DNA from 2 places in the Arthrobacter sp. alpha11c genome. Region 1 is predicted to be linked to the other one. Evidence: predicted binding sites of a transcription regulator. Region 1 holds the regulator's gene; the other holds the start of a gene.

Region 1 (15,071 bases):
AATTCTGCATACCCGCATTGTTCCTTGGAAGCCGCTAAGCGTGCAGAAGTTATCCACAGGTAGGTCAGGGTCGCAAGAGGATGTGGGAGAGGAACGGTGGAAACGCGTGGGGATGTGGGAGAGGAACGGTGGAAACGCGTGGGGATGTGAGAAAGGAACGGCTAGCGGGGGCCGCGGAACTTTGAGAATCCACGCCACAGCCCGTAGATGGCACCGCCCACAGTTGCCGCCTTCAGCCCCAGGGTTGCTGCACGGCGTCCGGATCGGAAATCGTACACGGGCCAGTTGTTGTCGCGGGCATGCCGGCGCAGCTTGGAGTCGGGGTTGATCACCACGGGGTGACCCACCATAGTGAGCAGCGGGATGTCATTGGCGGAGTCGCTGTAAGCCCAGCAGTGGTCCAAGTCCAAGCCTTCTTGGTCAGCTATGAGTTGGACGGCGATGGCCTTAGCCGGCCCGTGCAGGATGTCACCCACAAGCTTGCCGGTATACATTCCGTCATGGACCTCGCCCACGGTTCCCAGCGCGCCCGTCAGGCCAAGCCTTGTGGAAATGACAGTGGCAACCTCAATTGGGGTAGCGGTCACCAGCCAGACCCTCCGGCCTACACGGAGGTGTTGCTCGGCGAGCGCCTTGGTTCCGGGCCAGATCCGGGACTCGATCATTTCGTCATAAACTTCTTCGCCCAGGGCTTTGATATCGTCCACGGTGATTCCGGCGGCCAACGTCAGGGCCGAGTCCCGCACGGCATGGACGTCGTCCATGTCTCTCGCCCCGCATCACAAACTTGAACTGCTTCCACGCGAAGCCTGCCGCCTGGGACAGAGTGAAAGCCTTGCGTTCGTACATCTTCCGGGCCACATGGAAGAGGCTGGCGCCCTTCATCAAAGTGTTGTCGACGTCGAAGAAAGCGGCTTCGCCGGTGTGCTGCGGCACCTTGGCGTCGGCGACCACAGCGGCGTTCTTCTCGTCGGGCATGCCTTGAGTCTAGTCAATCGCCGGGGCCCGGCGTTGAGGGCGCACGGTGGGGCTGCCCCGTGGGATGTGCAAGAGCATCGGTGGAAAGCGGTCAGGATGTGAGAGAGCGTTGGGGGGAAAGTGCGGTGGATGTGAGAGAGGGGTGGGGCGGTTACCGTTGTGTCATGGCTATTCCCGACGTCGTTCTCCTCACCAAAGCTGACTGCCACCTGTGCACGGAGGCGCGTGCCGCCGTCGAACGCGTTACCTCGGCACTGGGCGTCCAGTGGACCGAGCAGGCAATCGACGGTAACGCGGAACTGCAGGAGCGTTACGCGGAGGAAATTCCCGTGGTGCTGGTGGATGGGGTCCAGCGCGATTTTTGGAAGATCGACGAGCAGCGCTTGGCCCGTACTTTGAAAAGAGTCCTTGAAGGCTAAGGATCAGGGGACTTTGTTACCCGGAAGTACCGGCTTTTGTTGAGTCCGGCCAAGGGCCATAGAGTGGAACAACAAGCGACGCAATGGAGAAAACCGTGACTGCGCTGGAACCGTCCCCGGGGGCAACAAGCGGGGACCACGAACCTGCCGCCAAGCAGATCCCGCCCGCGGCTGTGGCCCGGATGACTCTCTATTTGCGCGCGCTCAACTCGCTCCTGGCAGAAGGCGTGGAACGTGTGTCATCGGACGCGTTGGCCGAGGCTTCAGGCGTCAGTTCCTCCACGCTTCGCAAGGACCTCTCCTACGTCGGCTCGTACGGGACCCGCGGGGTGGGATATGAAGTCCAATACTTGAGCCGTCACATTGCCGCAGCCCTTGGCCTGACGCACGACTGGAAGGTCGCAATCGTCGGTGCCGGTAACCTCGGCAAGGCGCTGGCGCGGTACGGCGGCTTCGAGTCCCGGGGCTTCGACGTCGTGGCTATTTTCGACGCAGACCCCATGGTGATCGGCAACGAGGTGGGTTGGTTGCGGGTCAGCGATTCAGCAGAACTTGAACGTGTCTTGGAGCGCACCCACACCAACATGGTGGTGCTGGCTTTGCCGGCCACCGTGGCGCAGGCAGTCTGTGATCGCGTCATCGCTGCCGGAATCCGGAGCATCCTGAGTTTTGCTCCGGTTCTCCTGCAGGTTCCGCCGCACGTGAACCTCCGCAAGGTGGACATGGCCACCGAGCTGCAGATCCTGGCGTACCACGCACAACGGGCGCAAACACCGGGTCAGGCTGTCTAGCCTTACCGGGTCCGCGCCCGCTGACGTTACTACAAGAAGCTTGTTGGCTTAGCGGCCGTAAGGGTTCTGGTAAGGGTTACCGAAAGGCTGCGGCTTGCGGAAGTACGGAGCCGACGCCGGCAGGTACAGCAGGACGATTGCGGCAACTCCCAGCAGGATCACCAAGAGCTGCAGGATGCCGTACGTGGCACCGAACTGGAACAGTCCGGCGAGGCCAAGGACAGAGATCGCCGCGAAGACGGTGCCCAGGATCCTGGCCCAGTTCTTGCCCTTGCGGACCGGGAATGCAACCAATGCGTAGAGGCCCAGGGACACGATGGCCCCAATGATCGCGGCAACGACAATACCGCCACGCATGCCTTCCAGGGAGCCTTCCGGGAATTCAGTGCCCTGCTGTGCAGCCTGCTGGATCATCGAGTTGATGAAGGCATCCGAACCGGTGGTGGCCAGGATCAGCGAGCTGATGGCGGACAGGATGCCCGCTGCGATGATCATCCAGAAGGAGATGTTGACCAGCTGCGGAACTGTGGTGGGACCTGGCTGCTGGCTGGGCCAGTTGGTGTCCTGGCCATATTGCGGAGCCTGCTGACCGTAGGGAGATGGCTGCTGGCCGTACGGCGACTGCTGACCAAATTGGGGAGCCTGCTGACCATACTGTGGCGTCTGCTGACCGTACTGCGGGGTTTGCTGGCCATACTGGGGAGCCGGGGGCTGACCATATTGGGGTGCAGCCGGGGACTGCTGACCGTACTGTGGAGCGCTCGGCTGCTGACCATATTGGGGAGTCTGCTGACCATACTGCGGTGTCTGCTGGCCGTACTGGGGCGTGGATGGCTGGCCCGGCTGCTCAGGCTTGTTGGCGTCGCCCTTGTTGGCATCGCCGGTGTTGGCGTCGCCCGGATTGGCGTCCCCCGCGTTGGACGGCGGGTATGGAGGGTTGCTCATGGCATTCCTTTGCTTGTTCGACTGCTGGTACGGCTGCCGGGATCAGCAAAAAGACCCTGCCCCCAGCCTGGTTCTGCTTCCACCGTACCTCCGGGGTCCGGTGCTGCGGATGATCACACGCAGGAATTTCCTGCTTGGCGATGAAATCATCACGATGGCGTACGCCTTCATGATGAAGGCCGTGGTGGTCCGATGGACCACCACGGCCTCGTGCACCTGTCAGGGCGGCTTGGATGAGAGCCCGACGGCGATACTTCAGTCGGGTTAGACGGCGCCCTTTACTGCTTTGAACCACAGCTGCGAGTTCGGCAACCACATCAGCACAACGGCCACTGCGCTGACCAGGAAACCAAACCAGTTGCCACCCAGGCCCGCCCCGGGTCCGCCGGCGTTGATGGAGCCAAAGATGGCGAGCAACAGCGAAACCGCGGCGAGGACAGTGAGGGCAAGGCGTGCCCATTCCTTGCCTTCCTTCATCTTCATGGCGAGGACTATCTGGGCGGCTGCAACAGCCAGGCTGATGATCAGGAGAACCAGGAGGAGTGCGGCAACTCCCGGCATGAAAGCGAACGCTGCGATGATGGCGAAAAGCCCGATGAGGCCAAAGAGGAGGCCCAGGAGTCCCGAGATGACCCAAATGAAGTAGGACACTTTGAGCTCGGTGGGCAGGCCCATGGTCTTGAAGAGGCCCGAGAATCCGCCTTGCGGAAGGACGTCATTGAAGTTGCGGGGTCCGTCGGTGGGCATTTCAAAGTGGAAACCACCTGGCTGCCCTGGTTGCGCCGGCTGGGCTGGTTGCCCCGGCTGACCCGGTCCCGGTTGCGAATACTGGCCAGGTTGCGACGGCGGCTGGTAGCCCTGGGGTGGTTGGTAACCCTGCGGTGGTTGGTAACCAGCAGGAGGAACGTTGCCGGGCTGCGGAGGCTGGGCGCCGGGCTGCGGAGGCTCTGGTGCTTCATCTGGGTTACTCATGGCATCACTTTAGACCGCAGGTTGAAGGATGCATAGGAAATTCGGAGCTACTTCGCAGCTAACTACAGGGTGTTTGCCGAATAATCGCAGGGTGACTTCTGAGTACGCGAAACGGCGCCCCCACAGCGGAACTGTGTTGGGGCGCCGTTTACTCGGGACTGTCGAACAAACTCCCGTGCAAGCTGCTGCGGAAACTGCCTGGGAGTCAGGCAGCTGCCGGTGCGATGAACGCGAGTTCCAGGTTGATGACAACCTTGTCGCTGACCAGGACGCCACCGGCCTCAAGTACTGCGTTCCAGGTCAGGCCGAAGTCCTTGCGGCTGATGGTGGTTTCGCCGGAGACGCCTGCACGGGTGTTGCCGAAGGGATCCACTGCGACGCCGTTGAATTCGGTTTCGATGGAAACTTCCTTGGTGACTCCCTTGATGGTGAGATCGCCCACAAGATCGAAGCCGTCGCCGTTTGCCTTGACGTGGCGGGATACGAAGGTGATCTCCGGGTACTTCTCCACATCGAAGAAGTCCTCGCCCTTGACGTGGCCGTCGCGGTTGACGTCGCCGGAGTCAAAGCTGGCCGTCCGGATAGTGGCATTGACCTTCGAGTCGGTCAGCGTCTCGCCAACTTCGAGGGTGGCGTCGGCGTCCTTGAAGACGCCGCGGACCTTGCTGATACCTGCGTGGCGGACGGTGAAGCCGATCTCGCTGTGGGAAGCGTCGAGGGTCCAGATGCCGGTGGTGACGTTGGCGGGAAGGGTCATCATGATGTTGCTCCTGTATGTAGTGGAAGGTACCGCTTGCTTGCCCGGTCGATTGGTTGATGCGTTTACTTGAAACGTCAACCGAGCTTCGTGTCTAGTATAAACATGCATATGCATCTTTTATTCCAACTCCACGGAACATTTTGAGAAAACTTTGAGTTCTACTAGCGGTAGAAGATTTCGGATCGTCCCGCTTCTTTGAGAAACTGGTAAACATGCCCCAAGCAACTGTCCATCTGCTTCGCCATGGCGAGGTCCATAATCCCGATGGCGTCCTCTATGGCCGGCTGCCTGAATTCCATCTCTCCGAGCGCGGCCGGGAGATGGCCCGCATGCTGGCCGAGCACTTTGCCCTCCGCGCAAGCGAGGGTGCCAGGATTGTCCACCTGGTGGCCTCGCCGCTGACGCGCGCCCAGGAAACGGCGATGCCCACTGCCGAGGCGCTCCATCTCGAGATTCATACAGACCCCAGGATCATCGAAGCGGAGAACCACTTCGAGGGACTCCACCCCACCCGCAGCGAATTCTTGAAGCCCAAGCACTGGCTTTATTTCCGGAACCCCCTGCGTCCGTCCTGGGGCGAGCCCTATAAAGAGCAAGCCGCCCGCGTCCTGGCTGCTGTTGAAGACGCACGCCTCAAGGCGATCGAACTGGGTGGCGACGGCGCTGAAGCCATCCTCGTCAGCCATCAGCTTCCCATCTGGTCCACCCGACTCTCCGCCGAGGGGCGCCGGCTGGCGCACGACCCCCGTAAGCGTGAGTGCACCTTGACCTCCCTGACATCCCTGGTCCTGGACGACGACGGCAAGATCGTGCGGGTCGAATACAGCGAACCTGCGGCGGTGCTCCTTCCCGGTGCGGCAAGCACCCCGGGGGCGTAGGCGCATGGATAACAACCTTTCGCGCCGTGGCGTGCTCACAGCCGGTGGGGTCCTGTTGGCAGGACTTACCATGGGCCTGTCAGCCTGCGCCCAGAAGGACTCCCTCGCAGAGCAAGCCCGAAAAGGCGACAACAAGAACTACGTGGCCGGTGACGGTTCCGTCACCGAGTTCGCCAAAGCGGACCGCGCTGCCCCCGTGGCGCTCAAGGGCACACTCTTCAACGGAAGTACGGTCAAGCCCGAAGACCTCAAGGGCAAAGTCACGGTCTTGAACTTCTGGTTCGCCGCCTGTGCCCCCTGCCGCGTCGAAGCTCCCCAGCTTGAAGCCCTGCACCAGGACTTCAAGGGCCAAGGCGTTCAATTCTTCGGCGTAAACCTGCGTGACGAGAAAGCCACCGCGGAGGCCTTTGACAAGACCTTCAACCTCACCTACCCAAGCTTCAACGACAAAGACGGGGCCGTGCTCCTGTCTGTGTCCGGAATCGTGCCTCCGGGGGCGGTGCCCACCACATTGGTCCTGGACAAGGAGGGCAAAGTTGCCTCCCGCGTCCTCGGCGAAATTGAGAAGAGCACTTTGAAGGCCCTCATTACGTCCGCAGTGGCTGAGTAGTACCCATGAACAGTCCCTTCGCCGAGACGATCCTGAACGGATCACTGCTGCTTGCCGTGCCCGTTGCGCTGCTGGCCGGACTCGTCTCGTTCCTGTCGCCGTGCGTGCTGCCGCTCGTCCCGGGTTACCTTGGCTACGTCACGGGACTGACCGGCGTCGACCTCCAAAAGCAGCGGCGCGGCCGCATGCTGGCAGGTATTGGACTGTTCGTGCTGGGCTTCTCGGTGATCTTCGTCCTCCTGGGCGGTGCGTTTGGCCAACTCGGGACCCTCCTGACAGGACCGCAGAACGCCTGGATCACCCAAGTGCTGGGCATTCTGGTCATCCTCATGGGGATCGTCTTTATGGGTGGCTTTGGTTGGCTGCAGCGCGACGCCAAAATCCATGCCAAGCCTCCGGCCGGCCTGTGGGGCGCGCCGCTCCTGGGACTGACGTTCGGCCTGGGTTGGGCTCCATGTATCGGGCCCACATACTCCGCGGTACAGTTGCTGAGCTTGTCCGGCGGATCGTCGGCGGCAAAGGGTGCGCTTTTGGCCTTCGTTTACAGCCTTGGCCTGGGTATCCCGTTCCTCCTGATCGCCCTTGCCGTCCGGCGGGGCATGGGCGTCATGTCCTTCTTCCGGACGCACCGCCTGGCGATCCAGCGGTTTGGCGGAGGCATCCTGATTTTGCTCGGCATCCTGATGGCCACCGGCGTGTGGGGAACCTGGGTGACCGAGTTGCAGTACTGGTTCCAAACCGATGTGAAGTTGCCAATCTGATGAGCGAGTCCGTGAAAGCCAAGAAGAAGTCACCAGCCGCTGAAAGCACGAACACGAAGACAGCGGAAGGAAAACTCCAGCAGGCCAAGTCCGAGGCCGCGCTGCCCTCCCTGGGCATCCTGGGCATGCTTCGGTGGGCTTGGACCCAGTTGACGAGCATGCGTACGGCGTTGTTCCTGCTGCTCCTGTTGGCTGTGGGCGCGGTGCCGGGGTCCCTGTTCCCGCAACGCCCCGCGAACCCTGCAGTTGTCACCCAGTACATCAAGGACAACCCGTCCTACGGCCAGCTACTTGACGCCCTGCAGCTCTATGACGTCTACTCGTCGGCCTGGTTCTCGGCCATTTACATCCTGCTGTTCATCTCCCTGATCGGCTGCGTCACCCCGCGGGCCATTGCCCACTACAAAGCGATGAAGTCGCAGCCCCCGCGGACGCCCAAGCGCCTTTCGCGCCTGCCGGAGTACGGCACCCTGGCGCTGCCCGCCGACGCCGGGATCCCGGCGTCGAAGGCTATCAACGATGCGGCTGGACTGCTCAAAAGGCGCGGCTACCGCGTGGAAGTCAGGGACGTCGACGGCGACCTCCCGTCCTTGGGTGCCGAGCGCGGCTTCCTGAAGGAAGTCGGCAACCTGGTCTTCCACACTTCGCTGATCGGCGTGTTGGTTTCCGTGGCTATCGGCGGCCTGTTCGGATACAGCGGCCAGCGGATCCTGGTGGAAGGTGAGACGTTCGTCAATACTTTGGTGGGCTACGACCAATTCACCCCGGGCACCAACTTCCAGAGCAGCTGGCTCCAGCCTTACTCCATTCAGTTGGACAAGTTTGAGGCCACCTTCGATCGCGAATCGCCGAAGAAGATCGGCCAGCCCATCGACTACACCGCCGAGGTCACCACCAAGGAAAATCCAGATTCGCCGGCGAAGAAGGAAATCCTCAAGGTCAACGATCCCATTACGCTGGGTGGCACCAGCCTGTACCTCACCGGAAACGGCTACGCCCCCGTGGTGACTGTCCGCGACGGCGACGGCAACATTGCTTTCCAAGGCCCGGTCACGGCCAAGGTCCAGGGCGACAACTATTACTCGTCCGTGGTCATCAAGGTGCCGGACGGCAAACCGGACCAGTTGGCATTCCAGGGCTTCTTCCTGCCCACAGCCTTCAAATCCGAGAACGGCATTTCCTTCAGCGCAAGTCCCGAACTCTTCAACCCACAGTTGAGCCTGGACTCCTACTATGGTGACCTTGGCCTGGACAAGGGCGTGCCCCAGAACGTGTTCGAGCTGGACGTCAGGGACCTCCAACAGCTCAATGGCCGAAAGCTTGAAGCCGGCGGAATCACGCTGGCACCAGGGATGACGAAAACACTGCCGGACGGCAAAGGCAGCATCACCTTCGACGGCGTCAAGAAGTACATTGGCATGGACGTCCACCACAACCCTGGCCAGCTGTACGCGTTGATCTTCGGCCTGCTCGCCGTTGCTGGCCTGGTCACCTCGCTCTACGTCAACCGCCGCCGTGTCTGGGTCCGCACCGGAACCCACCAGGACGGCCGCACCATGGTGGAATACGGCCTGCTGGCCCGAGGCGAAGACCACAGACTCGCTGGCGAAGCAGCAGCCCTCCGCGAACTCTTTACCCGGGAATGGCAGATCCCCTCTGACTCCGGTAACCCGGCAGCAACCCCCACAGTCTCTTCCCCAACCTCGAAGGACCAGTAATGCCCGTCATCAACGAAACCCTGGGCCAGTACAGCGAGCTGTTCATGCTGCTGGCCGCCGGCACGTACACCGTGGCGTTCATCGCGTTTGCGTGGGACCTGGCCAAGAGCAGCAAGGCGCTGCGTGCCATCGACGCGAAGGCTGCTGCCAGCTCTCCTGCGGAGAAGGTGGCCGTGGCGGCCGGCCGCGCGAGTGGAAGCTTGGGAAGCCCCGACGCCGGTGGGCCGGCTGGCCGGGCCGAGCGTCCGACGTCGGGCCTCACCGTTGAAGGTGGCACCGCGGCCGGCGACATGAAGTACTCCGCCGAACGCCGCGTGCCTGCCCGGGTGGCTGTGGCACTCACAGTGCTGGGCGTGCTCATTCATGGTGCGGGCGTTGTGACCCGTGCACTGGGCGCAGGCCGCGTGCCGTGGGGCAACATGTACGAGTTCCTCACCACGGGCGCTTTCGTAGCCGTGGCAGTTTTCCTTATCGTGCTGATCCGCCGTGACCTGCGGTTCCTGGGTACGTTCGTCATCGGCCTGGCCATCATCATGCTGGTGGCCGCCTCGGTATCGTTTTGGACGCCGGTGGGCCACCTGGTCCCCGCCCTGCAGAGTTACTGGCTGATCATCCACGTCTCCATCGCCGTGCTGTCCTCGGCCTTGTTTACTTTGACATTCGCCATGTCCGCGCTGCAGTTGGTGCAGTCGTACCGGCAGAAGAACCTGGCTGCCGGCCGCGCGGACAATCTTGGCTTCATGCGGGTGGTTCCGAACGCGCTGAGCCTGGAAAACCTGTCCTACCGCATCAACGCGATCGCTTTCATCGGCTGGACGTTCACCCTCATGTTCGGTGCCATCTGGGCTGAGAAGGCCTGGGGCAGGTTCTGGGGCTGGGACCCCAAGGAAGTGTGGACGTTCGTTATTTGGGTGGTCTACGCCGGCTATCTTCACGCCCGGGCTACCCGTGGTTGGACGGGAACCCGCGCAGCGTGGTTGTCGATCGTTGGTTACGCATGCGTGATCATCAACTTCACACTCGTGAACACCGTTTTCAACGGCCTGCACTCATACTCCGGGCTCTGAGCAGACCTCTTTCGACGTGGACCGGCTCGCTGGCGTTTAGCTGCAGTGGGCGCGGTTAGATTTCCGTCGCGCGCCGGCGTCCGCTCATCAGCCACGCCGTGGTGGAGGGCAGGAACAACAGGATCAAGCCTGCTGCGGCTAACACGTACTGCACGGCAAGCAGCACTGTGGACAGGACGCCGTCGCTTCCCGGGGCTACGACGTAATTAGCGGTGATCACGGTGACCACGGCGTGCAAGAGGATCATCGGTGCCAGCAGCCAGCGCGCCCAGCTGCGGCGCTTGAAGGCCACAGCCAGCAGGACCGCTTCCATCGCGACCACCAGCGCAAGCATGGCCAGGCTCCCCAGGAACACGACGCCGGTGGCACCCTCGATTGCCGGGGCGTCGCCATCGGGGAGCTTGCCTGCGATAACGCCCTTCAGACGATCGAAGTGCGAGTCGCGGGCAAGGAAACTTATGACGACTACCGCGATTCCTGCGACGAAGCTCGCCGCCCACAACGATCTGGACAGCAGTGCTGGGCCTGGTGGACGCAGGACGGCGTCAACGGGCGGTTGTGTAGTAGTGGGTGGCCCACCGATGGGTGACGCGGTAGTAGAGGACTGCCGCGATCCTTCAGCTTGCTGGGCCATGTTCCCTACTTCAGTTCGTCGGTGCCATGCGTATCGGGCTCGCCGCGTTTGGCATCGCCGGACTTGTACCCGGGGGCTTTGTTACCCTGGCTGCCCTCCGCGCCATCAGCACTTTTGAGCTTCCGCTCTTTGGCTTCGAGCTCTGCCTTGAGCTTCTTGAGGCGCTCTTCTTCAGCGGTGTTCCGGCGGCGGGTTTCGAGGTTGCGAAGGAACTCGGGATCGTCATCCGGGGCGGTGGGGTGTCGGCGGATGGGCTGCGCCGAAGGCTTGCCGTAGGGGCGGCCGAAGATGAACCAGAGAACGGCGCCCAGGAGGGGCAGGAGGACCATGACCACGATCCAGGCGGGCTTGGAGATGCCGCGTGTGTACCTGCCATCGGTACGTATCACGTCCACGAGGGCGTAGACGAAGATAACAAGGACGACGACGACGCCAACAACCCGGAGCATGCACCAAGTCTAGTCGCCGGAAGGCAATCACTGGACGCCCTGTTCCGGCCGTGATCAGAGTGCAACCATCCGGGCGGCTAAACTTGGATAGTGGCTTTCCTGAAGTATTCCCTCATCCGTTTGGCGCTGTTCGTGCCGCTGTTCGTCCTGTTCGCCCTTTTGCAGGTGGGCTGGATCCTGGCGGTGGTCTTCGCGGGGCTGATCGCGTTCGCCATCAGTTACCTCTTCTTCCAGAAACAGCGCGACGCCGCCACTGCGGCCGTGCGGGAACGCTTTTCCGGCCGCGCCAAGCCCATTCGCACCGCTGGTGAGGTTGAGGACGCCGAGGCAGAGGATAGCCTCGTGGAGCAGAACCCGGACATCGCCGTCAACAATGACAAACGCCCGGGTTCCAAATAGCGAAACCTAGAAGCCGCGGCTCAGGATCAGTCCGAGCGAGAACAGCAGGCTGTAGCCGAGGTTGATCAGGCCGGTCTGCTTGAGCACGGGAATGAGGCTCTTGCGCTTCTTGCCGTTGACCATGAGCCAGGCAGGCATCAGGCACGCCGGAATCAGCAGGAGAACGATCAACATCCACGGCTTGGTGGGTGCCAACACGATCACCAGCAGGATGGCGACGGCCAGCATCAAGACGTAGCTCTCGCGGGCATGCCTGTCTCCAAGGCGCACGGCCAAGGTCCGCTTTCCTGCCGCCGTGTCCGTGGGAATATCCCGGACGTTGTTGGCCATGAGCAGGGCGCAGGCGATGAGTCCAGTGCCGATCGCGCCGATGACTGCTGCGAGGCTGACCTGCCCGGCCTGGGTGTAGGTGGTGCCGAGCGTTGCCACCAGCCCGAAGAATACGAAGACGAAGACATCGCCCAAGCCAAGGTAACCGTAGGGATTCTTGCCGCCCGTGTAGCCCCAGGCTGCCAGGACACACCCGAGGCCCACCAAGATCAGCCACCAGGTCTGGGTGATGATGACCAGGATCAACCCGCACACCATGGCGGCGCCGAACAGTCCGAAGGCCGCCCACTTCACTTGCTCGGGCTTGGCAAGTCCGGAACCAACCAGGCGCAGCGGCCCCACCCGGTCCTCGTCCGTCCCGCGGATGCCGTCCGAGTAGTCATTGGCGTAGTTGACGCCCACTTGGAGAAGAAGCGCCACGAGCGCCGCCAGGATCGCATTCGGCAGCCGGAAAGCATGGAGCTCGTACGCCGCTGCCGAACCGATCAGTACGGGCGCGATTGCCGCGGGCAGTGTGCGGAGCCGGGCTCCTTGAATCCATTGTGCAGCTGTCGCCACGTGTAGTACCTCGTGTATTTCGCGTTGATCTTGGGTCGGAGTCATGAGGGCAGAACGTGTCTATTGTCCCTGATGCATGGCGGAAAGCTGTTCGATCATGGCCAGCCGGTCCGGTTTTCCGTTGGGCAGCATCAGCAATTCCTTCTCGGCAACCACAGTCTTGGGAGCCAAAACCCCCAACGCTGCTTCGCGTCGGGCCGTGAACCCTTTCAGCCCTTCCGGCGAGGGATCGGCCAGGGCCACGAAGGCTGCCACGGCCTGGCCCCATTCACGCGACGGGACGCCTGCAACGAAAGCCGCGGTGACGCCGTCGAGCTCTTCCAGTTTGCTTTGGATGTATCCGGCGGAGGCCTTGACGCCGCCGGTGATGATGACGTCGTCGGCTCGGCCCAGGACGGTGAGCTTGCCGTCGTCGGTAATTTCGCCGAGATCGCCGGTGACGTACCAACGCACACCGTCTTCCTCGAAGAACACCGCTTTTGTGGCGCGCGGGGCGTCAAGGTAGCCCGCCGCCACGGTGTCGCCGCCCAGCAGGATGCGGCCTTCCAGCTCGCCCTCGCCGATCCGGACCTCGACGCCGTCCAGCGGCTCGCCGTCGTACACGCACCCGCCGCACGTCTCGGCTGAGCCGTAGGTGGTGACCACGTGGAGCCCTTCCGCGTGGGCATTTGCCAGCAGCTCAGCCGACGCCGGTGCGCCGCCCAGCAGGATGGCATTGAAGCGGCGCAGCACGGCAAGGGTTTCCGGCGTGGGTGAGTCCAGGAGCCGCTGCAGCTGGGTAGGTACCAGCGACGTGAAGCGGATCTTGTCCGTCAGTTCCTCGGCGGCAGCGGTGAATGCCCCAGGCGTGAAGCCATTTGACTGGTCCATCACCCAGGGTCGGGTCCCTGCATAGAGGGAGCGAACCAGGACCTGGACGCCAGCCACGTACTGAAGGGGGAGCGCCAGCAGCCATTGGCCTTCGCCGCGCACTGCCATGGCCGTGGCCACAGAGGACGCCGCCAGGGCATCCACAGTAAGGACGGTGGCCTTTGGCGTCCCAGTGGAGCCGGAAGTCCGGACCACCACTGCGGCCTCTTCAACGCCGGTCTCTACCGGAATGGCTTCCGGCTGGCCGTCCTCGTGAACCACAATTTCGACGGCGGGACCCTCGCCATGCAGGGCAGCGGCCAGCGCTTTGAGTACGGGATCGATGTCCACAGGGGAGTCCTAGAAGTAGTAGGGGAAGTTGGACCAGTCGGGGTCGCGTTTTTGGAGGAAGGCTTCCTTGCCCTCCACGGCCTCGTCCGTCATGTAGGCCAGCCGCGTGGCTTCACCGGCGAAGACCTGCTGACCGGCAAGGCCGTCGTCGGCCAGGTTGAAGGCGAATTTCAGCATGCGGATGGCCTGGGGGGACTGGCGGGCGATATCAGCCGCGTACTCCAGTGCGACTTCCTCCAACCGCGCGTGGTCCACGGCCTCGTTCACGGCTCCCATTCGGACCATGTCCTCAGCCGAGTATTCGCGGGCCAGGAAGAAGATCTCCCGCGCGGCTTTCTGCCCTATCTGGCGGGCCAGCAGCGCAGAGCCGTATCCGGCGTCGAAGCTTCCCACCGTGGCGTCAGTCTGCTTGAACTTGCCGTATTCGCGCGAGGCGATGGTGAGGTCGCTGACCACGTGGAGGGAATGTCCGCCGCCGGCTGCCCAACCATTGACGACGGCGATGACAACCTTGGGCATGGTCCGCATCAGGCGCTGGACTTCCAGGATATGGAGGCGGCCGGCGCGGGCGGGGTCGATGGTTTCCTGCGTGTCCCCCTCGGCGTAGCGGTAGCCGTCCCTGCCACGGATTCGCTGGTCGCCGCCCGAACAGAACGAGTGCCCGCCGTCCTTTTCCGACGGTCCGTTGCCCGTGAGCAGCACGGTGGCGACGTCAGGAGACATGCGGGCGTGATCCATGGCCCGGTACAGTTCGTCCACGGTGCCCGGACGGAACGCGTTGCGCACCTCGGGGCGGTTGAAGGCGATGCGGACAGTGGGGAGGTCCTTGACCGTGCCGTCCGTGGAACGCTCAACTTGCCGGTGGTACGTCATGTCCTTGAAGTCGTCGAAGCCGGAAACGGTACGCCAGCGCGAGGGGTCAAAGATGTCGGAAACCTTGGCAGGGAGTTGGTTGTTCACAGTCCGAGTCTAGTAATGGCCTTGGCGGATGCAGAACTCGCGGCCCTAGTGGGGGAGGAAGTCCGGCGGGATCGCATAAATGAGAACCACGGCCAGGAGGTTCTTGGCCGCATGGACGAAGTAGGAGAACATCAGGTTCTTTCCCGTCCACACATAGACCGCCACCAGCACAAGGGCCATGCCGAGATAAGGCGCAAGGGCAGACAACGCCAGCCCTTCCCTGCCCACAACATGGATCGACGCGAAAACTCCCACCGAAATGGCACAGCAGATCCAGATGTTCACGTACTGCGACAACTTGCCGATGAGCAGGTGCCGGAACAAGTACTCCTCTACGAACGGCCCCAGGACCACCAGCAGCGGCACCATGAGCCAAGCCGGCACACGCTGAAGGAGACCCTGGATGCCCAACTGGTTTTCGGAAGTCTGGGCCGTACCAAGCGCCGCAACCAGGAGGGCCGTGACGATCAGCATGACCACCACGGCAAGGGGGACCATACCAAGAGTGAACCAGGGGCGGGTGCCCAGGATCTTGACGTCGCGGCCAACTATGCGCCAGGCGGACGCCAAGGCAAAAACCCCGACGGCGGCATAAAAGACCGCGTTAACGGCATAGGAGGCTGTGGCAGGGTCAGAAAAAAG
Region 2 (15,071 bases), 1.3 Mb from region 1:
GAACATAGGGTTCAACTGTCAGCTCGGGCGCCGGAGCTACGGTGCCTTCACCAAGGGGATTGACGCCGTCTCGTCCACGAGCTCTGCACGACGCAGGCCACCACCGCGAACCCATAGCTTGTAAGCGACGAACAGGAGGATCAGCCAGGTACCGCCGACATATAGGGCTACGCGCGTATCCTCGAAGACCCCGAGGATCACGATCACCATGGCCATGAACGCCATGGTCAGGATGGACGCTGCCGGCCACAGGGGTGAACCGAATTCCGAAGCCGGAAGCCCCTTGCGCTTGATTTCGCGCTTCATGGCAACGTGCGAAGCAAGGATCATCACCCACACCCACACTGTGGCAAACGTGGCTATCGAGGCGATCAGCACGAACACGTCTTCCGGGATCACAGCGTTCAGCAGGACGCCCACCAGCAGGATTCCGCCCATCATCACCACGGTCATCCAGGGGACGCCGTGCCTGGAGATCTTGCCGAAGCTCTTTGGAGCATGACCTTGCTGGGCAAGACCGAACAGGATGCGGCCGGCTCCAAAGATGTCGCTGTTGATAGCGGAAAGGGCCGCAGTGATGACCACGGCATTGAGAATGTGCGGTGCAGCAGGGATGCCCAGGCCGTCGAAGATCTGCACGAACGGGCTGCCGCTGCTGCCGATTTCGTTCCACGGGAAGATGCTCATCAACACGCCCAGCGTCAGGACGTAGAACAGCAGCACTCGGACTGGCACAGTGTTGACTGCCTGCGGGATGACCTTTTTGGGATCGGCAGCTTCGCCAGCGGTAATGCCGATTGTTTCGATCCCACCGAAAGCAAACATCACGACGGCGAACGCAGCCAGGAGCCCTTCGAAGCCGTTCGGGAACAAACCGCCGTGGTTAACCAGGTTCCCCAACCCCGGTGCCACACCGCCGCCGTCGCCCGTCTGGAAGCCGAAGACGACGATTGCTGCGCCTCCGACGATCATGGCGATGATGGCCACCACCTTGATCAGCGAGAACCAGAACTCCAGTTCACCGAAGACCTTCACGCTCAGCAGGTTCATGGCGCCCAGGAAGAGAATGATCGCAAGCACCCAGATCCAGCGGTCCACCTGTGGGAACCAGAAGCCCATATAGATGCTGAAGGCTGTGACGTCCGCGATGGCGACGATCGCCATCTCGAACACGTACGTCCAGCCGGTAACGAAGCCGGCGAACGGTCCAAGGTACTTGCTCGCGTATTGGCCGAATGAGCCGGAGACGGGGTGTCGGACGGCCATTTCGCCAAGTGCGCGCATCACCATGAAGACGGCTGCACCGCCGATGATGTAGGCCAAAAGGACGGCGGGGCCGGCCTTCTGTATGGCGGACGCAGAACCGTAAAACAGTCCCGTTCCGATCGCGGATCCGAGTGCCATAAAGCGGATGTGACGGACGTTGAGGCCACGGCTCAGTGCCGTACCGGCGGCTTGGAGGACGGTGTCCTTCGAAGCCAGCATGGTTTGTTGCATGGTAAAACCTTCTCGTCTTTGGGAGGGGATCGCTATCCAGCAGATCACTTTTGGCCGCCTTGTGATTGGCCTCACGGGGGTTTGGTGTCTTTGATCGCAGACAGTGCGACAGGAGTCACAGTCGAATCTCAGATACGATGTCCGCGGACAGCTAGTCACCCCGGTAGGCAGGTCTTCAGGTCCAATGCCGCCCGGATGGCTCGGACACTGTCATCGCATCTTTCTTGGGGGACTCGTAGATGTCTGCTTTCCGTGTTGCTTCCATCCGTGCTGCTCGCCATCGTTGGGCCGCCGCCGTTGTGGCCTTGATCGCGGGGGCATCCCTGCTCTTCGCCGCCCCCGCCCGGGCATACGACATTCCTGAGTTTGAGATTCCCCTCGCCTCGCAGGCTCCCGTTCCTTTTGTGAAGCGCGCTGTTGATGTGGCCGGCGTCCTTGATCTGTGGAGGACAGGTGGCCCGGCGACGCGCGCCGTAGCCCAGCTTGCCTTGGTGGGCGGTCCCGAGGCCGTCCAGGCATTCCTTGACGGCGGACAGGACGTTGCGCTGGCAACGGACCGTAAGGAACTGGTCACCGAGCTGACGAAGCGGGGGAGTCCACACGTACGGTCCTCCGCGAAAGCAGCGCTCATTTCCGATGCCGCAACAGTTGCCTTCTTGTCCGACGGCTGGGCGAGTACATGGAAGGGCGATCTTCGGACGACGGCGACGTATTTCACCAACGTGGCAAACCCTCGAATAAGTGCTGCCGCCTCCAAAAGTCTGGACTCGGGCGAGGAAGCCATTGGGCAATTCGTGCTTGAGGGCTGGCGGAAGATCGCGCAAGGCCAGGATCGGGAGGCCGTCTACTACCTGACGAATTCCCCCGTGCCTGAGGTAACTCTCGGAGCTCAAGCTGCCCTGGACTCCTCCAGCCCGGACTTCGTTGCTGATTTCCTTCGCTACGGGCAGTTCGTCGCCTCAGACCACCACACGGAATCAGAGGCAGTAGCCGCGCTGCTGCAGCAGGTCAAGGCAGACGTGGCAGCCAACCCCAACGGGGCTGCCGGCGTGGCCGAGAGGGCGAGGGCCGCCGTCGAGCAGGCTCGGAGGACCGCAACTGCTGCGAGGGCAGCGGATTCATCGCGTCTCGTCGCGGACAGGGACTTCCTTTCATCGTTGGCTTTGCCTCGGCAGGCCACGGACACTGCGCTGCTGACGTCCGAGGAGCCGGCCAAGACGGCCTTCGCGACGGCGGCTCGCGAAATTCCGGAGCTACTGGCAACCCTTACCGCGCCGGGAACCGATCTCCATGTCCGCAGTAAGGAAGCCCGGCAGGCCACACTTGATCTGGCGCTTACCGGCACGCCGGAGGTGAAGAAGGCCGCTGAAGCTGCCCTCCTGGCACGAGACTCCGGGATCAAGGCCTTCATCACCAATGGCTACGCGGCTTCGACCAAATTGGATGGCTCCGCTTTGAGCGCCGACCGGCAGCGCGTTTACCAGCTTCTCCACCTTGGTGGCGGGCACGTTAACGCAGCCGCCGACGCCGCCCTCAGTTCAGCCAACCATGCAGATGTCCGGTACTTCCTGGAATACGGATTTGATCAAGCGCTGCACCTCGACAACCGGGTCCAGACGACCTTCGCCTTGGATTCAACACCAGAGGTGCGGGCAGCTGCCAGCGTCGCCCTCGACGGCAGTCGGGCCGACCTTCAGGCATTCATGACCAGCGGAAAGGCCGCTGCTGCCGAGCGTGACAAGGCCACGGCCGCCCACGTAGCGTTGGTCAACGCGACGATCGCCGAACTCGCCGGACTGGCAGACAAAGCAGCGCTCGACGCCGGGACGGCGGCCGACGCTGCCAAGTCGGCTGAGGCGGCGCGGCAGGCAGAAGCGGCACGGCAGGCAGAAGCAGTCCAGGCTGCTGAAGCAGCGCTCCCGCTTAGTGGTTTGCCGCACGTCGCCGTCCACCAGTTGGCTGGATCGGCCCCGGCGCTGGTGCCGTGGCAGTCGTCGCCCGCCGTCGTGATCCCCGCAACGAGCGAGACGGGTGCGTCTGCCGCTGACCTGCCCGCGCTTCCCCCTCCTCCGGCTGGCAGCGCAAATCCGGGTGACATCGTGTCCGTGGAGCCGGAAGCCCAGGAAGCCGCCACTGCTTCCAACACGTCACAAGGTTTAAACGCTTGGACTATCGGGTTGATTGCGCTGCTGGTCGCCGCGGCGGCGGGTGGAATCACGCTCGTTCTGCGCCGGAAAACGCCGACAAATGCAGTGCCGGAAACGCCAGTCAAGGCCAAGCCCTAGGCGTGCCCTAGTGACGGGGATTCTTCCGCAGGTATTCCCGTAGCCCCGGGATGGCAAAGACAACTTTGCCGTGACCGGCTGATTCGATGAGACCAGCATCCAGCAGTCGTGTGCGGTACTTGGCCACCAACGTGGGTCGCGAGCCAGTTCTCTGCACGATGTCGGCGATCGTCGAAATGTCATCGTCGATTGCCATGGCGTGTAGGAATTCCAGGTCCTTCGAGGACGCCGACGAAAGGGCAGCTTCAATCACAACGCGTTCGTTTCGTCGGATTGCTGCTTCTGTTGCCCGGTCGACAGCAGCCGGAGTAAGGGAATCGTCGTGGTTCTCAGCCTCCCTCCAGAGAAAGTAGCCGACCAATTGAATGAGGAATGGGTAGCCACCAGTCGCAACGGCGGCGCGGTGAATCTGGTCGGGAGCGATAGCTATGTCGGCCCGAGCGAATGTCTCGGTGAACGACGCTTCGACATCCCGTATCGCGGCGGCATGGAGATCAATCTTGTCGGCCCTGCGAAGAAAAGTAGCAACTCCCTCGTTCAGAAGGTCCGACACCGCCGAGGGTAGGCCAGCAAAAATCAGAGCTATTGGCAGCCGGTCTTGGATGAAGTGCTGTACGTTTGCAGCCAACTGGGCCAGTTCGGAACGGTCGGCGGCGTGGATCTCGTCCACTGTGATGAGGAGGCCAGTTCCGTTTGCATCCAGAAGCTGGAGGAGGTTCTCTCCCAGCTCCCTCCCAGTCGACCTGCCGTTCTGGTGATAGTTGCGTCGTAACGCCAAACCCAGCGACTGTGACTGCCGTGATGCGTCGTCGCGCGTCGGGTCCGTCCCCCAATTCTTGGGTAAGGCGACGCATCTTTTCACCTATGCGCCCCATGAACGTGCCGGTCGCCGTCTCCGAAATCACAGCCCAACCATGTTCCCTGGCGCCGGTAAGGATGGACAGGTGAATCTGGGTGAATTTGGTGAATTTGGATAACTGGGTGAATTTGGTGAACATCCCGCATTGGGACCGACCTCCCGCGGGCATCTCCGGCAGTGCGGCTCAGCCCCGCAGCAGGTACTTCGCTACGCCCTCCGGGTTTGCCAAGGCCAGCAGGTGGCCGCCTGCGATGACGTCGGGCGTGAGTCCTAAGCGTTCTTTGGCCACTCGGCGCTGGAATTCCACGGGAAAGAACCGGTCGTCCCTCCCGCTGAGTACCCTTGTTGCGATGCTGGGCCACTCCGTGAAGTCGCAGACTGATTCGAAGACCGCATTGGCTTCCGGCCGCTGATACGGTTCACCCGCTGCAGCGACGTCCGGTGGAACGTCGTGCAGGAAATCTGTGGCAACGTCGAACTCGGGACTGTAACCGTGGGCCGCAGCAGCGCTCTCCCTCGCGGCGTCCCAACCTGTGTTCGCCCACCAGTCGCCAGGGGTTTCGCCCGGCATTGGGATCATCGCGTTGACGAGGACGAGCTCGCGGATGATTGACGCACGGTCGCAGACCAACGGCGCGGTAAAACCGCCCAGTGATTGGGCCACGAGCACGACGTCGGTGCGGGCGCCAATGGCGTCCAGAACCAGTCGCGTGTACTCGGGCAGGCCAGCACTTTCGTCGTCCCCAGGGAGGTCCACCGCGACGGCCTCGTGTCCGGCACGCTCCAGCAGCGGAACCACCCGGCTCCAATACCAGGCTGTCCCGCCGGCTCCCGGGATCAGGACGAACGTACTCACGGCAGTTCGGGCCGCACGCAGTGGCGAGGGTGAAACACGGTGGAATTCATGTCCCTATTGTCTTCCTTCACAGGGGCGCCGTTTCTGCGTAACGTCGGCTCCATGGACCCTGTCATCCAGACCATCGATCTCCATAAGAATTTCGGCCGGGTCAAGGCACTGGACGGCCTCGACCTCGAAGTCCCCGCGGGGCAAGTCCACGGGTTCCTCGGCCCGAACGGTGCAGGGAAGTCCACTACGCTCCGTATCCTGCTGGGCCTGGCACGCGCCTCGTCCGGCAGTGCGAGAGTCCTTGGATTGCACCCATGGGCCGACGCCGTTGAACTCCACCGGCGTGTTGCCAACGTCCCCGGCGATGTCAGTATCTGGCCGAATCTCTCAGGGGGAGAGACCATTGATTTTCTCTCCCGGCTTCGGGACAGCGGGGCAGATCACGCTGAGTATCGACGCAGCAAGGAGCGTTTGTGCCAGCTCTTCGACTTTGACCCCACCAAGAAGGGCCGTGCCTACTCCAAAGGCAATCGCCAGAAAGTTGCGCTCATCGCAGCCTTGGTTGCCGACGCTGAGGTCTACCTTCTGGACGAGCCGACAAGCGGTCTGGATCCCCTCATGGAGGCCGTCTTTACTAGGGAGATCCGGCGGCTCGTCGCCGAGAAAGGGGCCACTGTCCTTCTTTCCAGCCACATTCTCTCCGAGGTGGAACAGCTGGCCGATAGTGTCAGCATCATCCGGGGTGGTCGGATCGTTGACGGCGGGACTCTGGAATCCCTGCGCCACCTGACCCGCACAGGGATCTCTTTCGCGCAGGACCAGGTGGACGTCCAAGCCCTCCAAAGCCTTTCCCAAGTCCACGACCTCACCTTGGCCGCAGGCCGGGTCAAGTTCAATGCCGATTCGGACCGTGTCCATGAGGTCCTGCCGATTCTTGGACGTCTGGGCGTACAGGGCCTGCTGGTCGCTCCACCGTCGCTGGAAGAGTTGTTCCTCCGGCACTACGGGGTTGCCCTTCCGCCCCAGTCAGAGGAAGTGAAGTCCGACGGCGGCACTCACCATGGGCGAAGCCGCCCGCCCGCGGCGACGGGCCCTTGAGATGAGCCGCTTTCTTGGCTTGTATTGGCAGCGACTTCGCCGCGACCGGTGGCAACTCCTGAGCTGGATTGCTTCCATCGGTGCCCTTGCCTTTTTCGCCACTACAGCGGTGGCTTCGGCGTACGGGGACGATGCTTCCCGCGCCGAGATCCTGCATGTTGCCACGGCGACTCCCGCTATTTTGATTCTCCGCGGGCTGGTCAGGGGCCCCGCCCTGGACGCATTTACGTTTTTCCAGATCTTCGCCTTCATCGGTGTCCTTGCTGGCCTGATGAACACCTTCCTGGCAGTGCGGCATACGCGTGCCGAGGAGGAAGCGGGCCGGGCTGAGCTCGTCGCGTCCACGGCGGCGGGCGGTGGATGCCATTGACGGCGACCGTGACGCATGGGCTCGTAGGAAACGTGCTCCTGGCCGCGGCAGTCACGTTCGGCTTTATCGCCGGCGGTCTCGACTCCGCTGGCTCGCTCGTGGCCGGTCTTGCGGCCGGAGCCATTGGCTTGGCGTTCCTCACGGTCGGATTGCTCGCATCCGAGTTCATGAGTACCTCGCGTGGGGCAAACGGAGCGGCGGCCGGGCTAGTGGTCGCCGCCTATCTTCTGCGCGGTTTCGGCGATGCGACCGGCGAGGTCAGCCGGGACGGCCTGACGGTAACGGCGGCATGGCCGAGCTGGGTTTCGCCCATCGGTTGGGGGCAGCAGACGTTTGCCTACACGGGAAACCGATGGTGGCCCCTGCTGCTTCCGCTGGGGCTTGGCATCGTCTGCGTCTCACTGACCGCCGTCATCATGTCCAAGCGGGATGTAGGAGCGAGCGTGCTGGCCGGACGACGAGGCCGGATGGACGCCCGACCCTCGCTCCGCGGGCCCTTTGCCCTGGCACTACGACTCCAGCAGGGCGCGATCGTGAGCTGGTGCATTGGCGGGTTTATCGCGGGCCTGCTTACCGGCGCCCTGGGCGCTGCCATCCAGCAGGTCAGCATCACGAATTCCTCGGTCACAGCGATCCTTAGGGCCATGATCGAGGCGCAAGGCACATCCATGACAGAGCTGGTCATTGCTGTCCTCTTTGAAATCGGTGGCATCCTGGCGGCGGCCTGCGGACTCCAGGCCGTTCTGCGATTGAGGCAGGAAGAAGTTGCGGGCACTGCAGAACTGGTGCTCTCGCAACCACTGGGACGCATTCGTTGGTTTGGCAGCTTTCTCGGCCTCGGGGCGGCCTCCGTGGTACTCGTCATGGTGTTCGCGGCATTCGGTGCCTGGTATTCCTTGTTGGTCTCGGGGGAATCAGCCGTTGATGTGGGCAACGTGTGGGAGACGGCCGGGGCTCAAATCCCGGCTGCGCTGCTTTACTTGGCCTTGCCCGCTGCGGTATTTGTCACCTTTCCCCGCGCTACTGTTCCGATCGGTTGGGCGTTGCTGGCGTTGGGCGTCGTGCTGGGTATCTACGGCGGAATGCTGGGCTTCGACAAGACCCTCAGGGACCTCTCGCCATTCACACATACGCCGGTGGTTACCACCACGGGAACCGATTGGAGCGGCGGCTTTTGGATGCTCGGGATTGGAGCGGCGCTAGTGGTGTTCGCGTTCGTGGCCGTGCGCCGCCGGGAGGTTGGCACGGTTTGAGCCGCGCTCAAATATATGACCGCCAGTTAAGTCTGGTATTTCAGACACTGCATGGAGGGAGTGGTCTGGCGCTGCCGTACTTAACAGGGCACGCTTGAGTACGGGATACCGGACACATCGCCCCGCGTGGGGCTGGACGGTTTCTCCTTCAGCAGTCTTGAGCAGTGAGGAACCATGACAACCACGCCACTGGCACCAGGCAAGGCCACATCCAAGGTCCCTGCCGCCGAAAATACGCTGCGCATCCTGAAACTGTTGGCCTCGCGGAGAGGGCCGATGGCGGCGTCGAACATTGCGACGGCGCTCGGCTTGCCCCGCTCCAGCGTCTACCACCTGCTCGGCGTCATGGAGGCCAACGGCTTCGTCCTCCATCTGCACGAAGAGCAGCGCTACGGCCTCGGCATCAGCGCCTTCGAGCTCAGCTCGGCCTATTCACGGCAGGAGCCTTTGTCGCGTCTCGGGCGGCCTATGCTGGCCTCGCTGGTGGACGTGATTGGCGAAAGCGCGCACCTGGCCGTGCTTCATGGCCGCGACGTCCTTTACATCGTGGAGGAACGCGCCAAGAACCGCCCAAGCCTGGTGACCGACGTCGGAGTCCGCCTGCCCAGTCACCTCACCGCGTCAGGCCGCGCGATCCTGGCCGCCCTGCCAAAGTCCCAGGTTCGCGCCCTATACCCGAACGCCGCCGCCTTCACATCGCGCCACGAAGTCGAATTCCCGATCATGAAGTACTCTGCCCTGTCCTCCCACCTTGACCAGGTGCGGCAGCGTGGCTACGCCACGGAAAACGGCGAGATTACGCCCGGATTTGGCTCAATAGCCGCCGCTGTGACTGACCACGTGGGATGGCCGACGGCGGCAGTCGCCGTCACGTTCTTGGAGGACAAAGTGCCGGCTGAGCAATGGCCGGTACTGGCTGCGCGCATCCGCAAGGCTGCCGACGAATTGTCCGTACGCATTCACGGACGACCGGCTGGCTAGGCCGTTCGCATAGTCCATTCGTCCTAGTCGCCACGCGGCTTCGGTTCGCCCGGCTCGGGTTGGCCCGGCTTCAGTCTGCCCGGCTCCGAGGCGTCGCGCTCGACGAGTCTGCGGAACGTCTCCAGCTCACCCCGGAAGCTGCCCCGGTAGGACCCCATGGCGAAAATCCGCCCGAAAACCGCTGAAACGAATCCTCGGGTCACGAACTCCTGCTGGATGCGCGTACCGCCTGCCTCGGCAGTAAACCTCACATCTGACTCGCCCTTCAGGATCGCGTTGCCGAAACGTGTGTGGATGTGCCAAGGCCGTTCGACGGCGAGGATCTCCGTGGGGCTCGCCATGCGCCCGAACCACACCGTGTAGCGGCTGCCGGCCTGGTCGATCGAGCCAGTGCGATCGGTCACCCGGGTGACTCCGCCGATCCATTCCGGGAACCGGTCCAGATCCGTCCAGGTCGCGAAAACGCGCTCCGGCGGAGCCGCAACGAGGGTAGTCACTCGGAACGTTGCCATGGGTCCAGCATGCGCTCCTTCCCGCGCGAATGCGAGGGGTTGGCCTCACTTCACAGCGACGCCTGGGCGGAGGATCAGCGAAGGGCTGCATGCGTCTGTAATCCCGGACATCACCAGTTGAAAAGCCATTCCAGGGCCCTCGTAAAGGGGCTTTAGTAGAAGCAGAAGAACTTTCCACTACACACTTCCCAAAGACGAAGGAGTCATCATGGCACCCGCCGATTTCACTACTGGTGCCCGTCCGGTCAAGGCCGCGCGGGGTACTGAGCTTACTGCCAAGTCGTGGCAGACTGAGGCGCCGTTGCGTATGTTGATGAACAATCTGGATCCTGAGGTCGCTGAGCGTCCTGATGATTTGGTGGTTTACGGCGGCACGGGCCGTGCTGTGCGGTCTTGGGCTGCGTTTGATGCGATCACCCGGACGCTGGAGACGATGGAGAAGGACGAGACGCTGCTGGTGCAGTCGGGCAAGCCGGTGGGTGTGTTCCGCACCCACGAATGGGCTCCCCGTGTCCTGTTGGCGAACTCGAACCTGGTGGGGGACTGGGCGACGTGGCCGGAGTTCCGCCGCCTGGAGGCTGAGGGCCTGATGATGTACGGGCAGATGACGGCCGGGTCCTGGATCTACATCGGCACGCAGGGCATCCTGCAGGGCACGTACGAAACCTTCGCAGCCGTCGGCAACAAGCTCGCGGCCGCCAGGCAGAACACCGCCGGCCACCCGGCCCCCGCCGCAGAAGGCTCCACCGCTGCTGGTTTGTCGGAGGGACCACTGGCGGGGACGCTGACGTTGACGGGTGGGTGTGGCGGGATGGGCGGTGCCCAGCCGCTGGCGGTGACGTTGAATGATGGTGCGTGCCTGATCGTGGACGTGGACGAGACCCGCCTGCGCCGCCGTGCGGGCAAGCGGTACCTGGATGAGGTCGAAACGGATCTGGATGCTGCGATCGCGAAGGTCCAGAAGGCCAAGGCCGAACGCCGTGGCTGGTCCGTGGGCTATGTGGGCAACGCCGCGGAGGTGTTCCCGGAACTGCTGGCCCGCCACAAGGCCGGGGAAGTGACCTTTGATGTGGTCACGGACCAGACGTCCGCGCACGACCCGTTGTCGTATTTGCCGGAGGGCATCACGGTGGCGGAGTGGCACACGGAGGCCGCGGCGGATCCGGAAGGGTTCACGAAGAAGGCCCAGGCGTCCATGGCCCGCCAGGTGCAGGCGATGGTGGAGTTCCAGGACGCCGGGGCCGAGGTGTTTGATTACGGCAACTCGATCCGTGATGAGGCACGCAAGGGCGGGTACGAGCGGGCGTTTGAGTTCCCCGGTTTCGTTCCGGCGTATATCCGTCCGTTGTTCTGCGAGGGCCTGGGCCCGTTCCGCTGGGTCGCGCTCTCGGGGGACCCGGAAGACATCGCCGTCACGGACAAGGCCATTAAGGAACTGTTCCCGGAGAACACGCACCTGCACAAGTGGCTGGACGCCGCGGCGGACCGCGTGGAGTTCGAGGGCCTGCCGGCACGTATTTGCTGGCTCGGGTACGGTGAAAGGGCCAAGGCCGGGCTGTTGTTCAACCAGTTGGTGAAGGAGGGCAAGGTCAAGGCTCCGATCGTGATCGGCCGTGACCACCTGGACTCCGGTTCCGTGGCGTCCCCGTACCGGGAGACCGAGGCCATGGCCGACGGGTCCGACGCGGTAGCTGACTGGCCGTTGCTGAACGCCCTGCTGAACACCTCCTCGGGCGCTACCTGGGTGTCGATCCACCACGGCGGCGGTGTCGGTATCGGCCGGTCCCTGCACGCCGGGCAGGTTTCCGTCGCTGACGGCACGGACCTGGCCGCGGAGAAGCTCGAACGGCTCCTGACCAACGACCCCGGCATGGGCGTCATCCGCCACGTCGACGCCGGCTACGACCGCGCCGTCGAAGTCGCCAACGAACGCGGCGTCCGCATCCCCATGAACGAGAAGTAGGCAACAAAGTGACTATTACTACCCACGAACCCCTGACCGTTACCCTCGGTTCCAGCGGCGTGACCCCGGAAGACGTCGTCGCCGTCGCACGCCACGATGCCAAGGTGACCATCTCCCAGGACGCCCTGGATAACGTCGCCAAGGTTCGCGCCCACATCGATAGCCTCGCCACCAGCGATGTCCCCGCCTACGGCATTTCAACGGGTTTCGGCGCGTTGGCCAACCGCCACATCCCCAATGACCTCCGCACGCAGCTGCAGAAGTCGCTCATCCGCAGCCACGCAGCGGGCATGGGGCCGGCGGTTGAACGCGAAGTGGTCCGCGGCATCATGTTCCTCCGCGCCAAGACCCTCGCATCCGGCCGTACGGGCGTCCGTCCCGTGGTCCTGCAGACCATGGTGGACGTTCTCAACGCCGGCATCACCCCGCTGGTCCGCGAGTTCGGTTCGCTGGGCTGCTCCGGCGACCTCGCGCCGCTGTCCCACTGCGCGCTGGTGCTGATGGGCGAAGGCGAAGCAACCGGTCCCGATGGCGAACTCTACGGAACCGCTGGCCAGCCGCCTGTTGCTGAGCTGCTCGCGCAGCACGGCATCGAGCCGGTCACCCTCGCGGAAAAGGAGGGCCTGGCCCTCGTCAACGGCACCGAAGGCATGCTGGGAATGCTGCTGATGGCCATCGCTGACATCCGTTTGTTGCTCGCGACTGCGGACGTTACTGCCGCGCTCAGCGTCGAGGCACTGCTGGGCACCGATCAGGTGTTCCTGCCGGAGCTGCACGCTGCCCTGCGTCCGCACCCCGGGCAGGCTGCCAGCGCGGACAACATGCTGCGCGTGCTGTCCAACTCGCCGATCGTCGCCTCCCACCGGATCAACGACACCAAGGTCCAGGACGCTTACTCCCTGCGTTGCGCCCCTCAGGTTGCCGGCGCTGTCCGCGACACCGTGGACCACGCCGCACTGGTAGCTTCCCGGGAACTGGCCGCAGCGATCGACAACCCGGTTGTCCTGCCGGACGGCCGCGTCACGTCCAACGGCAACTTCCACGGTGCACCCGTGGCCTACGTCCTGGACTTCCTGGCCATCGCCATCGCGGACCTCAGCTCCATCGCGGAGCGCCGTACGGACCGCATGCTGGACCCGGCCCGCTCCCACGGTCTCCCGGCCTTCCTCGCCGGGGACCCCGGCGTCGATTCCGGCCTTATGATCGCCCAGTACACCCAGGCCGGCCTGGTTTCGGACAACAAGCGACTGGCCGTGCCTGCATCGGTGGACTCCATCCCGAGCTCCGCCATGCAGGAAGACCACGTGTCCATGGGTTGGCATGCTGCCCGGAAGCTTCGCAAGGCCGTGGAGAATCTCCGCCGCGTCCTGGCTGTGGAGCTGGTCACCAGCGCCCGCGCTATCGACATGCGCACGCAGATGTCCGACGGCGAACTGACCCCGGGCCCGGCCGGTACAGCTGTGCTCGAGGTGCTTCGCGAAGTGGTCCAGGGACCGGGAGCCGATCGGTTCCTGTCGCCCGAACTCGAAGCGGCTGACCGTCTTGTGGGCTCCGGTGCGGTCCGTGCGGCCGCCGAATCCGCCGTCGGGATCTTGGCCTGACGTCGAATAAAACGCTCATTTGATGGGCAAATTTGTCACGTCCCGGAAATTGTTCGCAACGCAATCTCCGGGGCGTGACAAATGTAGTAGAACTTATGGTGTACGTCACGTCCACGTCAACGATGCCGTGGGCCTGACGGTCAACCGTTCATAACTCAATACACAACAGCGAACATCCACAAAGGGGTAGAAGTTCAATGAAGGCACGTGGAGCAGTCCTCTCCAGACGAAGCGCACACTCAGTTACGGTTTCGGACTGGAGGCAACTCAAGGTTGGCGAGCGCGTGGAGGTAGTCAAGTACGCGCACGTGATCGCGGCCGGGCTGATCGAGGAAGTCTCCGGCAGCGGAAATGTGGTGTGGCTGGAGCACTCTGGGCCGGGCGTCACGGAGGAAGGCAAGGAATTGTTCATGAAGTCCGACGGCGTGACTCTCCGCCGGGCTTAGCTCTCCGTCGGGCACAGTGAAGCAAAAAGCCGGGGCTCAGGCCCCGGCTTTTTGCTTTTCTACTACAACTGCAATTACTACTGTTACGCAGCGAGCACTTCGTGGGTCTGGCCGAAGGGAACGGATTCGTCCAGGGCCACTGTGTAGGTGCCGGGCTCGTGCCGGGTCACCAGAATGCCGCAGTTGGCATCTGCTGCTGCGTTGTTGATCAAAGCATCCACGGCGCGTTCAAGTCCGTCGTGGATCTCGTCTGCCTTTGAAAAAGACAGGCGAATTTCGCGTTCTGCAGTGATTGCAGCGGTCATTTCGGGGCCTCCTATTACTTGCCGCATGCGAGGGCGACCCATCAATCATAGGACGTTTGACGCAAAATATGTAAGATGACCGGCAGCATCAATGTCCGCCCCCTCATCTCCGGACCATGGCGCGAAGCAGCTTTACCGCCACGGAGAGCGCTGCAATGTCCACCGGACCGGGCTTGATGGCCTCCTTGATGGTCTCCTGGACGCGGGCCAGTTGTTCGATGTTTCCACGTTCCCAGTCCATGATTCGCTCCACTGGGTCAGACGCCGTGGCAGTCACCGCACCAGAGATCCGGGGCGTGTGCCGCACTACCGCTTTGGTCATGTCCGCGAGCACCAAATACATGTCATCCCGCAAGGCCGCACGTGCCAGCGACTCCCAGTGGGTGTCCCGCGGGAGCATGGTGATGTGTTCCAGCAGGGGGATGGCCGAGATCCGTTCGAAGACTGCGAAGTACACCTCGGCCACCGCCTCCACTGGCTCTTGCAGTTCCTCCGCGATAACGGAAATGTCCAGCAATCCGTAGCTGACCAGGAGTTCGGATGCCCTGATGCCCAGATCATGGGGCAAGCCCACCGAGTCTGTATGGGCCAGGCGTTTCTGGGTGTGGTGAGGGTTGACTCCATGAAGGAAGCTCGTGAGGTTCTCCCGCATCAAGGACATCGGCTGCTCAAGCCTGGCCAAGGCATCGGCAATGGGCTTGTCGCGGAAGTCGTGGGTCACGTACCAGCGGACGGACCGGTCCAGTAGCCGCCGCAGATCCAGGGCAACGGCGGCTCCATGCTCACGGGGTGTGGTGGGCGGCACTTGGGCGATGCTGCCGGTGAGGGCGTCAAAGTCCCAAATCTTCCGCATCACCACGAACGCCCGGGCCACTGCCGGGGCAGAAACCGTCGTCTCCTCCATCGCGCGGAAAGCGAAGGCTATGCCTCCCATGTTGATCATGTCGTTGGCCACCACCGTGGCTACGATCTCCCGGCGCAGGGGATGCGTGGAGAGATGTTTACCGAACCGCTCTGAGACTTGCTGGGGGAAATAGCCACGAAGGGTTTGAGA

What was found. The regulator Rex, encoded in region 1, represses fermentation and respiration genes when NADH is low (regulators of the CRP and FNR family bind a similar motif). The targets are predictions, from matches to a motif close to CTTGTGAANNNNTTCACAAG.
Region 2: the regulator Rex is predicted to act here: its motif matches at 1,556-1,575, upstream of ACTAQJ_RS15050 (ALF repeat-containing protein).

What each region holds. Positions count from the first base shown of each region.
Region 1 is NZ_CP196747.1:4,583,255-4,598,325, forward strand. It holds gene ACTAQJ_RS21355 (DUF559 domain-containing protein) at 1-10, opposite strand, end outside; partial or broken gene ACTAQJ_RS21360 (HAD family hydrolase) at 162-978, opposite strand; gene ACTAQJ_RS21365 (glutaredoxin family protein) at 1,143-1,397, shown strand; gene ACTAQJ_RS21370 (redox-sensing transcriptional repressor Rex) at 1,481-2,188, shown strand; gene ACTAQJ_RS21375 (hypothetical protein) at 2,237-3,133, opposite strand; gene ACTAQJ_RS21380 (hypothetical protein) at 3,132-3,401, shown strand; gene ACTAQJ_RS21385 (hypothetical protein) at 3,398-4,105, opposite strand; gene ACTAQJ_RS21390 (YceI family protein) at 4,311-4,862, opposite strand; gene ACTAQJ_RS21395 (histidine phosphatase family protein) at 5,078-5,743, shown strand; gene ACTAQJ_RS21400 (TlpA family protein disulfide reductase) at 5,748-6,353, shown strand; gene ACTAQJ_RS21405 (cytochrome c biogenesis CcdA family protein) at 6,359-7,114, shown strand; gene resB (cytochrome c biogenesis protein ResB) at 7,114-8,832, shown strand; gene ccsB (c-type cytochrome biogenesis protein CcsB) at 8,832-9,899, shown strand; gene ACTAQJ_RS21420 (hypothetical protein) at 9,955-10,533, opposite strand; gene ACTAQJ_RS21425 (PLD nuclease N-terminal domain-containing protein) at 10,539-10,982, opposite strand; gene ACTAQJ_RS21430 (DUF4229 domain-containing protein) at 11,070-11,381, shown strand; gene ACTAQJ_RS21435 (1,4-dihydroxy-2-naphthoate polyprenyltransferase) at 11,388-12,269, opposite strand; gene ACTAQJ_RS21440 (AMP-binding protein) at 12,330-13,469, opposite strand; gene ACTAQJ_RS21445 (1,4-dihydroxy-2-naphthoyl-CoA synthase) at 13,479-14,429, opposite strand; gene ACTAQJ_RS21450 (CPBP family intramembrane glutamic endopeptidase) at 14,475-15,071, opposite strand, start outside.
Region 2 is NZ_CP196747.1:3,282,389-3,297,459, reverse strand. It holds gene ACTAQJ_RS15055 (amino acid permease) at 37-1,497, opposite strand; gene ACTAQJ_RS15050 (ALF repeat-containing protein) at 1,737-3,782, shown strand; gene ACTAQJ_RS15045 (DUF8462 domain-containing protein) at 3,790-4,644, opposite strand; gene ACTAQJ_RS15040 (alpha/beta fold hydrolase) at 4,826-5,497, opposite strand; gene ACTAQJ_RS15035 (ABC transporter ATP-binding protein) at 5,600-6,586, shown strand; gene ACTAQJ_RS15030 (hypothetical protein) at 6,588-6,956, shown strand; gene ACTAQJ_RS15025 (efflux permease Rv1217c-related protein) at 6,953-8,209, shown strand; gene ACTAQJ_RS15020 (IclR family transcriptional regulator) at 8,384-9,190, shown strand; gene ACTAQJ_RS15015 (SRPBCC family protein) at 9,214-9,702, opposite strand; gene hutU (urocanate hydratase) at 9,911-11,665, shown strand; gene hutH (histidine ammonia-lyase) at 11,674-13,266, shown strand; gene ACTAQJ_RS15000 (hypothetical protein) at 13,464-13,712, shown strand; gene ACTAQJ_RS14995 (hypothetical protein) at 13,796-14,017, opposite strand; gene ACTAQJ_RS14990 (NAD-glutamate dehydrogenase) at 14,121-15,071, opposite strand, start outside.